DNA from 4 places in the Pelotomaculum sp. FP genome. Region 3 is predicted to be linked to each of the others. Evidence: riboswitches for the same ligand, from Rfam matches in the RefSeq annotation. Region 3 holds a riboswitch; each other region holds the start of a gene.

Region 1 (3,119 bases), on a different contig from region 3:
ATTAACAAAATAGAAGTATCAACAAAAGAGCGTGGAGTACCGATAACCATTGTTGCCGGTATAGCAAGAGGACATAGGGTCGGTACATCAGACTCTTATCTTACTACTGCTGTTGATAATTTAATAAATATGGCCAGCCTGGCCAGTACCCTTTCCAAAGAGAAGGGTATACAAATCACATACGTAGAGTAAATTGAACCCGATAATCCTTATCTCAATAAAGCGCTGACTTTTTGCACTTTTTCATCAGGAAGCTGTCTTGGATGCTGCTGGGGAAACATGACCTGTTTGTATTTCAGTCCGGCGGGTACGCTTCTTTCCGGGAAATCCGGAGATCGTTTCTTTGAAGTGCGGAGAACGCGTTTTTTTTTGTTTTTCAGGGCAAGTCAGGCAACAAGTAATAATCGTTATCGCCGCCGGCGCATGAAACGGATCGGAAGAAAGCAGGCTATGTAGGGTATTTGTGGTTTCATTGACCCGGTATTACGGAATTTTGCACAGCCCCCAGGTAGACTCACGTACATAACCGTAAAATTCAGCGAAATAGGTAATATTACTTCGTAGGTTGTTTGAGGTAAATTTTTGGCCGCCTTTAATAATGTTATGTTACATAATGTTATATAATGTTTTATTGTTTTTTGTAAGTATATACAAAAAAATCAACATATGTTTTGTTAATTTTTGTTGAGTTTAGACATTGTAACAGAATTAATTCTGTTGTAAAATAGAGCTGGATAAACTTACAAGTTTTATTTGAATGCTATCTGTCGCTTGTTCATGCAAGAATTCCTCCTCTTCTGATGTAGCATATCCCTTCAAAATATCTTCTGGTTGACCGGTTGTTCCATCATCATGTCAAGCATAATTTCACAGCTGGCCATGCCCCAACAAAAAAAGCGCCCGTTGTAATCTGCCCAGGTAAATATATCCGGAAAACCCGGTGTTCGTTTTTGTCCCGCCGGACAGGCTGACAGGATGAACAGGTTTAAGATAAGTTCCCCAACATCGGACCAGTGCTCCGAAGCCCGCAGAGCCTAAGGCGGCAAGCGATGACAGCGGGTCCGGCGGTAAAAGCCGCCCACAAAGGGTATGGCCGGAAACAGCCACGCCTACCGTGATTGGCAAGGAAAGCCATATCAGGAGCATTGCAAAGGGGGTATCGTCTACATCATTGGATTAATCCTGAGTTTAAGACCGCCGCGGTTTTTAAAATAAAAATGGCTCTGAAACTCAGCCGCCTAAAGTGCGAGCCATGGCGCTGAGCCGGGGTATGGCGGGAAACGGCCATGCCTCCCGTATTGGAAGGAGCGGAAAAGGAGGGTAGTTGAAACTTGAATGGTTACCTGATACGGTTCGCAAACAATAATAAAAAAATTAAGAAAGGAGCTAAAACAATGAATAAGAAACGTTCTTTATTACTATTGTTGTCCCTGGCTTTGCTGTTATGCCTCGCCCTGCCTATGAGCGCATCGGCAAGTTATGAAACTGCCGTAAACTACACCGGCCAAACCACCCAGGGCGAATACATCATCGACTCGGCATCAGACCTTGCCACACTGGCTACTAATGTCAACAACAGCACAAACTACGCGGGCAGTACGTTCTATCTGGCGAATGACATCACCCTCTCCGGCGCTTGGACGCCAATTGGTGGTTGGAACGGCACCACCGGCGTCCCCAGCGGAACAATGTATTTCTCGGGTGTCTTTGACGGACGGGGCCATACCATCAGCGGTTTGAGCATTACCAGCGCCAGCACCAGCGGCGTTGGACTGTTCGGGTATGTGAACGGCGGCATCGTCGGCAATCTGACGGTGGAAGGTTCCATCAGCACATCCAGCAGCATTAACGCCATCGGCGGCGTCATCGGCTACACCAACAGCAGCGTTGTCTGCTGCACAAGCGATGTGTCAATTAGCGCCTCTAATGCCTCTAATGTTGGCGGCGTCATTGGTATTGTTGAGAATACGCAGACCAGCGGCACGCCGGTTCTCGTCCAATACTGCCAAAACACTGAAACCGTATCGGCTAACAAGCGTCTGGGCGGCGTCATCGGAGGCGCCTATTGCCCCAATGCATCCGGCAGGATTTACGTTGACAACTGTCAGAACACGGGTGCCGTCACCAGCGCCAGCACCGCGTATAAATCCTTCTGTGGCGGCGTCATTGGCTATTGCGAGGCTTATGTCAGCAATTGCCTCAACAATGCCCAGGTTAGCGCCCCAATCGGTGCTGACGGCATCCGCATGGGCGGCATCGTCGGCATTTTGAGCAGTTACGGAACGGCCGACGCCAAAATGGCCAATTGCCTCAATCGTGGCTCTCTTGCAAACGCCTCGTCTAATCCTAACTACGACGGCGCCCTCTGTGTGCCCGAATCCGCCACGTCAATGGACAATTGTTTCTGGATCGACACCATAACCAATGTCGGCCAATTAACCAGCTACAGCGCCACCAATGTGGATGACCTGAGCGCCGCTCAATTGCAAAGTACGGCCCAATATAATGGTTACTACATCTCCTATTACATCAACCAAGAACCTCCCTGGAGTGAAGATCTTGACAACGCCTTCACCTGCACGTCCGGCAGCTATCCTGCCCTTACTTTCCCCGCGACTGCGCCGGCCGACCTCTCCACTTATCCGACAGGCGCCTCGCGCACCGGCAGCGACAGCGCCTATGCCGGCTCAGCCGTGTATTATAACAGCGCTGCTCCCGCCGGTGGCGACGGTTCCTTTGCAAATCCGTATAATTCCTTCGAAACGGCAGTCTCGGCAGCGGTCTACGAATCATACCTCTGTGTTCAAAGCGCTATCCCTGTCAGCGATTACAACAGTTATGGATCAGGCCTCAGCGGCAAAACGATTGCGCGCAGCTATGTATATGACGGCCCGTTGTTTGACGTTCAAAGCGGCTCGTTGACGCTGGGCACTATCACCCTCGACGGCAACTCGACCACCACCGGCAACGCTTCATTGATCAATGTTGAAGGCGGCAGCGTAACCATCGGTTCCGGCGTGACCCTGCAAAACAACAAAACCATGAACAAGGGCGCCGCCATCCGTGTACTTACCGGCTCCGTTACCATGAACGGCGGTACGGTCTCCGGCAATACTTCC
Region 2 (3,119 bases), on a different contig from region 3:
TTCTCCAGCGCTATCGCTTCGACGCCCAGGCCCATCAATCTATCCACAGTCCATTCACCGCCGAATTTGCCTGCGAACATATCAACTAGTGCCAGCAGGTATGGTTCTTCTGTGGTGCAGAAGCTGTTAAACAGACACATACCCGTACAATCCACCATGCAAAAAGCTACCTGCAGCATGGTCGATAATTCAACCTGTCCTGCCTTATCGTACGGATTAACCTGTTCAACTGTGCCAAGCGAGTTGCCGCAGGTGTGGTCGGCGCCCTGCGGGGCAGTGGCATAAGTTACACCGGTTCCTTTTAAGCCCCTGGGATCGTAGGCTGCCAGGCCCTGTCCTTTGGCTACCGGGATTCTCTTTACGCCGAGGTATTGCCCTGTTGCCAGCGTGCCGTTGCCGAGGATATTGCCAAATTCTGTGCCGTCGGCTATTTCCTGGACCAGTTTGATGGCCGCTTCCTCATCGCCCCAGGCGATTTTCCCCGACTCCATCACAACACCTATGGTTGTACCCGTATCCATGGTGTCAATACCAATGTCGTCGCACATACGGTCAATTTTTGCAACCGTATCCAGGTTGGCAATTAAGCAGTTGGAACCAACCAGACCTATTGTCTCGTATTCCAGACCTGAGGTCAGGTATTTGCCGTCCGGGCCGTGGTAAACGTTGGAGCAATGGATGATGCAGCCCGGTTGGCAGGCGTGGCCGGTCCGACCGCCTCTTTCACTGCAGTTTTTAGCCAGGGTTTCGCCGCTGATCTTTTCTGCTTGATCCCACCTGCCGTCGCTGAAGTTCTTAGTCGGCAGGGCGCCCAGGGCGTTTACTCCCATGACTCCGGCTGCTGTGCCCAGGGCTGGATAGCCACCTCCGGAAATGGGGTGATTTTTAATACCTTCAACGAATTTCCGATTAGCTTCCATGAATTTTTCTTTGTCGGCATACTCGGCCTCAAGTTTAGCGCCTTCCGTATCCAAGACGATGGCCTTGATCCTCTTGGAACCCATGACCGCTCCGACGCCGCCCCGGCCGGCTGCACGGGCGGTATGGCCGCTGGGATCACTTACCTGGACTGAAGCCATTTTATAGCCTCTTTCTCCAGCTGGGCCTATGGCCATGACACTTACCTTGTTCCCATAATCTTGCATTAACCGTTCAGCTGTGGCATAAGTACCCAAACCAACATATTTATCGGCCGGCAGTAATACCGCACCATCTTTGTTAACCTTTAAAATATACCACTCGTCTCCTGCGGGTGTGTTTTCAATGATAATGCATTTAAGCCCCAATCTGGCAAAGGCCGCGCCCGCAGTGCCGCCGGCGTTTGCTTCTTTAACGCCGCCTGTCAGCGGGCTCTTGCAGCCAACCGAGATCCTGCCGCTGGCCGGCGCTGCCGTGCCGTTTAAAAGACCTACGCAAACGATCAGCTTGTTGCCGGAGCCCAGGGCGTCACAGGCTGGGTCTACTTCTTCGGTGAGAATTTTGTCAATCAGTCCGCGGCCGCCATACAACTCCAAATCTTTTCTATCTTCGTATTGTACTACTTTGGAATCCATGTCTACCCTTATAAATTTGTCAGCCATTGAAATCGTAGTACCTCCTTTTTAAAAATTCCATCTGAAATCATGTTTTATGAAATCAATATTTCCTTTCCAAGAAGGGAGGCACAAACGTTTCCATTTATACCTAGCGGTTAACAACCATGGCAACTGCTGTAGGCTGTTTAACTCGGAAATAATTGTTCACTTAAATATGCTTTTATGCAGATACTCCTTCTTTTGCGGGCAATGTCTTAATCCAGGGCGGACCGAGGGAAACGACTTCTTTGCCATAAGCGGTATTGAGTATGGTTGCGACTATAATCCAAATTAAAGAAATAACGGCGATAATTTCAATGTATCCGGCTGCTTTTGTTAACACCGGCATGCCGAGAAGGTTGCCAAAGCCCATGAGTCCAAAGAAGATATCGGTGATGATGAAGAAAAGTCCGGGTACAAAACCTGCTCGCATCGGAAGCCCGGTGAGGAACAGCAAAATGACGCCCATGCTTAAAAATACCCAGCCGTCTACTGCTGAGGTGTCTTGCGGTCCAACGTTTAAGAATTTGAACATAAAGGAGATAGCCCCATAGAACATAAAGGCACTGAAGGCCAAAGTTATGTTGCCGTTTACAACATCACCGCGCTTAAGCTCAATGGCTCCGGCGATAAACTGCACGATACTGCCTACCAATCCCAGCGGCACAAGTATGATGAGGGCTGAAGCCGGGGCAATGCCTATTAGCACTGGGAGAAGGGCACACAGGTAAAAAACCATCACAATTAAACCTGCTGGATTTGCAGTTGCATGAGAATCAGACATCCAAAATACCTCCTAATTATTTTAAACATTTAGACAATTAGACCAATAACGTTCTCCTACACACCATTTTTATTATAATCGCCATGATATAGTAAGGATGTACGGTCAGTTGGGTGGTACAGGGGTTGCATATTGGTGATGGCAGTTTTGCAAACCTGTGCCACCCCAATTAACCGCTGAAGTCAAACTGCTTTTTGCGAATAGAACTTTTATGCGTAAATTTTCTTTAAGATTTCAAGAGCGTCAGCAGCAGTCATCTTTCTGGGCTGGAAATTCTGGAATATATCCGCTTCAATGATCTTTGCAGCTTCTTCGAACTTGCTTTCATCGTAACCGAATGATTTAACAGATCTTAACCCTAACTTGTTGTCTCTAAAATCAATGAAAGCGTCTCTTGTTTTTGCACCGATTTCTTCCGGTGTTTCCTTGCCTGTGAACGTTGCTCCTAAAGCTTTACCTATAAACTTGGTCCTTTCAGGCACTGCAGGCGCATTGAATTCCAGTACCCAGGGCTCTGAATATGCAACACAGTGTCCATGCGGTATATCAAATAATCCGCCGATTGTTTGTCCGATTGAGTGCCCGGCATTAGCGACACAGTGACCTAACATCCAGCCTGCCAAAGACGCTGATATAGCCATCCTGCTTCTTGCTTTTACATTGCCCGGATCAGAAATGCATATCGGCAAGTACTCCGCAATAGTCTCAATAACCTTTTCGCAGATCATATCAGTAAAGTCAGTTGCGAGCGTATCCGTATA
Region 3 (3,119 bases):
CGACAGTTAAGCCCGGCTTGGACGGGAGCTCGTCAACACCCCAGGCGGACGAGAACTTGGTCCGGTTCGCCTCAAGAGCCACCGGCTGGTAGGCGGGGAAGAAGGCCGGCAGCGCGCCCATGTCGCAGGCGCCCTGGACGTTGTTCTGGCCGCGCAACGGGTTAACCCCGCTGGACTCCTTGCCGATCTGGCCGCAGAGCATGGTCAGGTTGGCCACGGCAAAGACGTTGTGCGTACCACAGATATGCTGGGTCAGACCCATGGTGTAGAGAATAGTGGCGTTTTTAGCCTTGGCGTAGCCTCTGGCTACTTCCTTGATGGTTTCTGCCGGCACGCCGGTTATTTCCGCAACATAGTCGGGCGTGTACTTGGCAACTGTTTCTCTTAGCGCTTCAAAATCCTCGGTGCGCTCTGTTACAAATTGCTTGTTCCAGAGATCCTCGGCAATAATCACGTTGGCCAGGCCGTTTAACAGAGCTATGTCGGAGCCGGAATTAATCTGCAGGTGGTAATTGGCCAAACCGGCTATTTCAGTCTTACGGGGGTCAACCACAGCCAGGGTGGCCCCTTTTCGTAAGGCTTTTTTGACCTGTATGCCGATGACGGGGTGTCCTTCGGTGGTATTGGTCCCGGTGGTAAGGATAAAGTCAGCATCGGCAATTTCCTGGATGCTGTTGGTCATAGCGCCGCTTCCAAATGCTGCCGCCAGACCGGCGACAGTAGGAGCGTGTCAGAGACGGGCGCAGTGATCGATACTGTTGGTACCGAGCGCTGCGCGCGCCAGTTTGTTCATTAAATAGTTTTCTTCGTTGGTGCAGCGGGCGGAGGAAAGGATGGCAATGGCTTCCGGACCGTAGCTGTCCTTAACCGCGCCAAACTTCTTGTTCACCAAAGCGATAGCTTCATCCCAGGTAGCTTCCTCAAACTTACCGTCCTTCTTAATCAGAGGCTTCTTCAGACGGTCCGGGTGGTTGATAAACCCGTAACCGAAGCGGCCTTTGACGCACAGGGCGCGCCCATTGACATCACCTTCGGTTGAGGTGACCCCGATAACCTTACCGTCCTTGACATTAAGGTCGAAAGAGCAGCCTACACCGCAGTAAGGACAGGTCGTGGTTACTTTTTCTATTTCCCACTTGCGGGCTTTGCCGAGCATCCCTTTTTCGCTTAGGGCGCCGACCGGGCAAACTGATACGCAGTTGCCGCAAAAGACACAGTTGGATAGATCCGTGTCGCTATAGGTCGAGCCCATGGCAGGGGTGACAATGGCATTAAAACCGCGGAAAGCAAAGTCGATTACGTTATTGCCCTGAATTTCCTGGCACATCCGGACGCACTTGCCGCACAGGATGCACTTGTTCATATCCCGCACGATAAACGGGTTGTCATCTTCGATCGGGTAGCTGTGTTTTTCCCCCGGGAAAGCGCCGGCCTTGACCCCATAATAGTAGGCGTAATCCTGCAGCTTGCACTCACCGTTCTTGTTACAGGTAAGGCAGTCCTCGGGATGGTTGGCCAACAGGAGTTCCAGGTTGGTCTTGCGCGCTTCTAATACCGCCTCTGAGGCGGTGTATACAACCATGCCCTCGGTGGCCTCGGTCACACAGGAGGCCGGCAGGTTGCGGGCGCCTGGTATTTCCACCACGCAAATACGGCAGGCGCCAGGTTTGCTGAGTTCCGGGTCATGGCAGAAGGTGGGGATGAAGATACCCACACTCTCTGCGGCTTCCAGGACCGTGGAACCTTTCGGCACCGTGACCTGGACACCGTCTATGGTAAGCGTAACTGTTGCCACCATTAATAACCTCCCTTTAAGAACTTCACTCCTTTCCAAATTGCGGGAGGCGCAGCAGTTTCCCACTGAACCCTATCGGCCAGCTATCATGCCCTGTTGGTTTAGATAGTATGGCTCGGAGTTCATTTATAGAGTTAAGCAGTTAATCTTTATTTCTCCAGCTCTTTGAGCTTGGCTAGTACATCTTCCAGCTCCAGTGCTTCCGGCCAGGATACTTCAACAAACTCTCCGTCTTTCTTGAGCATTGGAGCAAGCGGCTGGTCGCTGTAACGCAGCTCCATACCGAGCCGTCCTTTAAGGCAGAGCGGTCGCCCTTGCCCCGGCGCTTTTGCAGTCACACCGATAACCTTGTCGCCCTTATAGTTGAGATCAAATTGGCAGCCGGACTCACAGAACGAACAGGTAACCTGTTTTTTCGCAATTTCATAGGTCCGGCCTTTACCGGCCAGGTTGGTGTAGGTAAGCGCCCCAACCGGGCACACCGCCACGCAGCGGGCGCAGGATACGCAAATGGATTCAGCCAGACTGGTATCCATGGCCGGCGCCACCTTGGTCTGGAAGCCGCGGTAGGCAAAGTCTATGACCTGGCGGTCCTCCACCTGGGCGCAGGTGCGCACACACCTGCCGCACAGGATGCACTTATTCAAATCCCGGGTGATATACGGGTTTGAATTGTCAAGAGGATAGCTGTGCTTCTCACCCTTAAAGCTCGACTGCCCGACGCCGTAGCGGTAAGCATAGTCCTGCAGCCGGCAGTCTCCGTTTTTGTCACAGGTCAGGCAGTCCATGGGATGGTTGGCCAGCAAGAGTTCGAGAATGGTCTTGCGTGCTTCCACTACATCGGGTGACTCCGTCTCAACCACCATGCCGTTGGTAGCTTCCGTAACGCAGGAAGCCATCAACGAACGTGCTCCTTTAACATTAACAACACATATGCGGCAACCACCATAACCCGGGATTTCCGGGTCATGACAGAAGGTGGGAATAAAGAAACCGGCTTCCCTGGCCGCGTCCAGTACCCTGGTCCCAGCCGGGACAGTCACTTCTTTGCCATTGATGGTAAGGGTTACGTTAGCCAATTTTCCCCCTCCCTTACGCTTTGACTATGGCGTCAAATTTACACTTGTTAATGCAGGCGCCGCACTTGATACAGGCAGCCGGATCGATTGAGTGGGGCTGTTTCTTCTCGCCGGTGATGGCCGAGGCCGGACAGGCTCTCAAGCATGCGCCGCAGCCTGTGCATTTCTCCGGAATGATTGTATAGACCAAGAGGGCCGCGCAGACTCCGGCCGGGCAACGTTTATCGACGATGTGCGCCACATAT
Region 4 (3,119 bases), on a different contig from region 3:
AAAATTCCTCTTATTAAGGAGGACTTGTCATATAATTCTATATTGGCTTAAGCATCTTAGGTACCCATATTGCTTTGTTCCCTTCCTATGTGTCGCCGCGCCAAAGGCCCTTGGAGCTAGCTTTGCCCATATTTATATTAATCTTACTGTTTAATCAGGTGTACTTTATCAGGACTGAACTGGACCGTAATTTCATTATCAGCTAGCACTTCTCCACCCATAACCTGTTCCGGGTTCACAAAGGCGATTACCGGAAAACCACAGTCAATTACAGCTTTATACAGGTAGTTGTGTGGTAAAAGCCCGGAAACTTTGCCGCCAAAACTATTATCCCCATGGCGGGAGACCCCTTTAAAAATTTTAATGTCTTCCGGTCGTAACAGAATTAGAACATTGGTTCCGACCGGGACAGCCGCTAAAGACTTAAGGCGATGAGGTCCGGCCTGCACCAACACTACCCCATCCTGAGTCCCTACCACCTTACCTGGAATCATGTTTTCAACCCCTACCAGAGAGGCCACGGTACGGCTAACCGGCCTGGTCATAATCTCCCTGGGAGAAGCTTTTTGGATGATCCTCCCCTGCTCCAGGACTGTCACGGTCTCAGCCAGTAGGGGCACCTCACTATAATCATGTGTCACAAACACGCTCGTTATGCGGGTATCCCGCAAGATGCGGGCGAGTTCGGCAGTCAAGGCAGCCCTGGTCGGAACATCCAGCGCCACAAAAGGCTCGTCCAGGAAAAGGACCTCCGGCTCTAAGACCAGCGCTCTGGCCAGGCTCACCCGCTGGGACTCGCCGCCGGACAAATAGCGCGCCTGGCGTTCGGCAAGGTGCGCGATTCCCAGGCGCCCCAGCCATTCACTTACCCTGGCCGGGATGGTATCCACTTTAAAACCCCTCAGCTTCAATCCGGAGGCCACGTTATGATAAACAGTGGTATCCAGAAGCAGCGGCTCCTGGAAGACCATGGCCATGCGGCGGCGGTAAGCAATAGGTTTTTTCCAATCCACCCTGTCCCCTTTAAAGAACAGCTCTCCTCCGGTAGGCCGTTGCAAAAGCATCAGCACCTGCATAAATGTACTCTTACCGGCCCCGTTTGGGCCAATCAGGGCTACCGCTTCTCCTTCCTCAAGAGAGAAGTATTCAATGTCAAGGATTTTTTTTCTCCCTTTGGTCAGGTTTAAATTTTTTACTTCTATAATATTATTATTGCTCATACAGGCCTCTTCTGTTGTTGGATGGTGAGAAATAAGGTGACACCGTAGGCAAGCGCCAGGAGGATTACGCTTATAGCTATGGCCACATCCAGGTTGCCCTTGGAGACTTCCAATACAGTCGCGGTAGTCAAGACCGAAGTTTCTCCCTTGATGTTGCCTCCGACCATCATGGAGGCTCCCACCTCGGAGATAACCCCTCCGAAACCGGCCATCACTGCCGCCAGGAGCCCCATCCTGGCTTCGCGCACCAGGAACAGGAGGGTCTGCCACCAGGTAGCCCCCAGGGCAATTATCTGCAGCCTTATTTTGGGATTTAACTGCTGGATGGCGGCGATGGTAAAGCCTATTACAATAGGTGAGGCAATAATGGCCTGGGCCAGTACCATAGCCGTTGGCGTATACATCAGGTGGAGGAAACCAAGCGGACCGTTCCGCCAGAGGAAAATACTCACCCATAATCCCACCACAACCGGCGGCAGACCCATCCCGAAATTAACCAGGCTGACCAAGAGCCTCCGCCCCGGGAAAACGGATAAAGCTAAAAATACACCTACAGGGAGCCCGATTATAACGCTGATCAGGGTAGCAAGACCTGAAACCTTAATAGTTAGCACTGTAACCTGCATGATTTCACGGTTTCCCTGCAAGAGCATTTCGCAGGCCTTAATTATCCCTTGCCAGATAATCTCCATATCAGTTACCACCTTTTCATGGTCTTTTTCGTAAATAGTTGTTAGGCTATTACACCCGACCAATAAAAAACGGCAGGTTATGCGAAAAGCATCATCTACCGTGTGTGGTAATCAGGTAGTGTTCTCCTTTCCGCAGTGGGAGGTGCGCAGGTTTCCCATACACACCCTTCCGGCCCATTAACCATAACTACCAAGTCCCAGGTAAGCAGGCTCGGAGAACTCATATACGGATCAAGTCTATTGAAAAATAAAAGGCTCTCTAGTATCTACAAAAGCGTAATCATTTTTCAACATAAAGCGACTCCTTCGCTTCTTTTATCATTTTATTTACTGGAATTTATAAAGTCAATAAATATCTAATAAAAATAGGGTTTGGCAAATTTAGTTTAAAAAGCTATAATAGTATAAGTTCAAGACATTACAAAAATTTGTATTGCCTGGTTTTTTTATTTTTCAAGACCTCTACCAGACTATTATAGATAATAAAATGGATTGTTTGGTAAAAAAAGGGGTATAATTTCAATTAATAGTTTTTTCTTCTTTCCATTACAGTATCCGGTTTATTTTTTGAAGGCCCCCTCTTCAGATGAAAAAATCTGTCTGGGAGGTAATGGCGGCAAATAAGGGCCATCATTTTGCGCAGGAGGTGGTAGCAGCATATTTTAAAGTCAGCTTGCCGCTCATTATATTTAAAATTAAGGTTTCTTAAGGTGGTGTTTGGATTTTGTTTAGTGGGCTATCTATTTATGCAGTGTATGCGTCATTGCTCGGTATTCTTTTCGCATTATATCTTGCTTCCTGGATTCTGAAACAACCGCAAGGCAATAAACGCATGATCGAGATTTCGGAGGCTATCCAGGAAGGCGCCATGGCTTACCTGACCCGTCAGTACAAAACCATCGCGGTGGTCGGCATTATCATCGCCGTCTTACTCTTTTTCGGTTTGGGCTGGATTACTACTTTGGGCTTCATCATCGGAGCTGTCTTCTCGGCTCTCTGCGGATACGTAGGCATGACCGTCTCGGTAAAGAGTAACCTCAGGGTTTGTGAAGCAGCTAAGAAAGGTCTGCCTGCCGCACTGGCTTTGGCCTTTAAAGGCGGCTCTGTAACCGGCCTCATGTGTGTCAGCCTGGGACTTTTGGGCGTGGCAGGCATGTATATTCTTTTTAGAGACCCGACCTACCTGATCGGGCTGGGCTTCGGGGGC

What was found. A riboswitch is a leader RNA that binds a small molecule or an ion and turns the genes downstream of it on or off. The one in region 3 is predicted to bind molybdenum cofactor.
Region 1: linked by a shared signal. The riboswitch ahead of Psfp_RS19635 (hypothetical protein) and the one ahead of fdhF (formate dehydrogenase subunit alpha) in region 3 are both predicted to bind molybdenum cofactor.
Region 2: linked by a shared signal. The riboswitch ahead of Psfp_RS03910 (aldehyde ferredoxin oxidoreductase C-terminal domain-containing protein) and the one ahead of fdhF (formate dehydrogenase subunit alpha) in region 3 are both predicted to bind molybdenum cofactor.
Region 4: linked by a shared signal. The riboswitch ahead of Psfp_RS17950 (ABC transporter permease) and the one ahead of fdhF (formate dehydrogenase subunit alpha) in region 3 are both predicted to bind molybdenum cofactor.

The regions. Positions count from the first base shown of each region.
Region 1 is NZ_QFGB01000083.1:2,648-5,766, reverse strand. Features, by position in the region: gene Psfp_RS19645 (GGDEF domain-containing protein) at 1-192, shown strand, start outside; gene Psfp_RS19640 (hypothetical protein) at 868-1,125, opposite strand; molybdenum cofactor riboswitch at 1,210-1,324, shown strand; gene Psfp_RS19635 (hypothetical protein) at 1,332-3,119, shown strand, end outside.
Region 2 is NZ_QFGB01000006.1:41,917-45,035, forward strand. Features, by position in the region: gene Psfp_RS03910 (aldehyde ferredoxin oxidoreductase C-terminal domain-containing protein) at 1-1,580, opposite strand, end outside; molybdenum cofactor riboswitch at 1,627-1,743, opposite strand; gene Psfp_RS03915 (GPR1/FUN34/YaaH family transporter) at 1,756-2,358, opposite strand; gene Psfp_RS03920 (iron-containing alcohol dehydrogenase) at 2,568-3,119, opposite strand, start outside.
Region 3 is NZ_QFGB01000028.1:33,628-36,746, reverse strand. Features, by position in the region: gene fdhF (formate dehydrogenase subunit alpha) at 1-1,795, opposite strand, end outside; molybdenum cofactor riboswitch at 1,808-1,928, opposite strand; gene Psfp_RS12155 (2Fe-2S iron-sulfur cluster-binding protein) at 1,945-2,874, opposite strand; gene nuoF (NADH-quinone oxidoreductase subunit NuoF) at 2,888-3,119, opposite strand, start outside.
Region 4 is NZ_QFGB01000062.1:22,112-25,230, reverse strand. Features, by position in the region: gene Psfp_RS17955 (ABC transporter ATP-binding protein) at 144-1,220, opposite strand; gene Psfp_RS17950 (ABC transporter permease) at 1,217-1,912, opposite strand; molybdenum cofactor riboswitch at 2,020-2,140, opposite strand; gene Psfp_RS17945 (sodium-translocating pyrophosphatase) at 2,634-3,119, shown strand, end outside.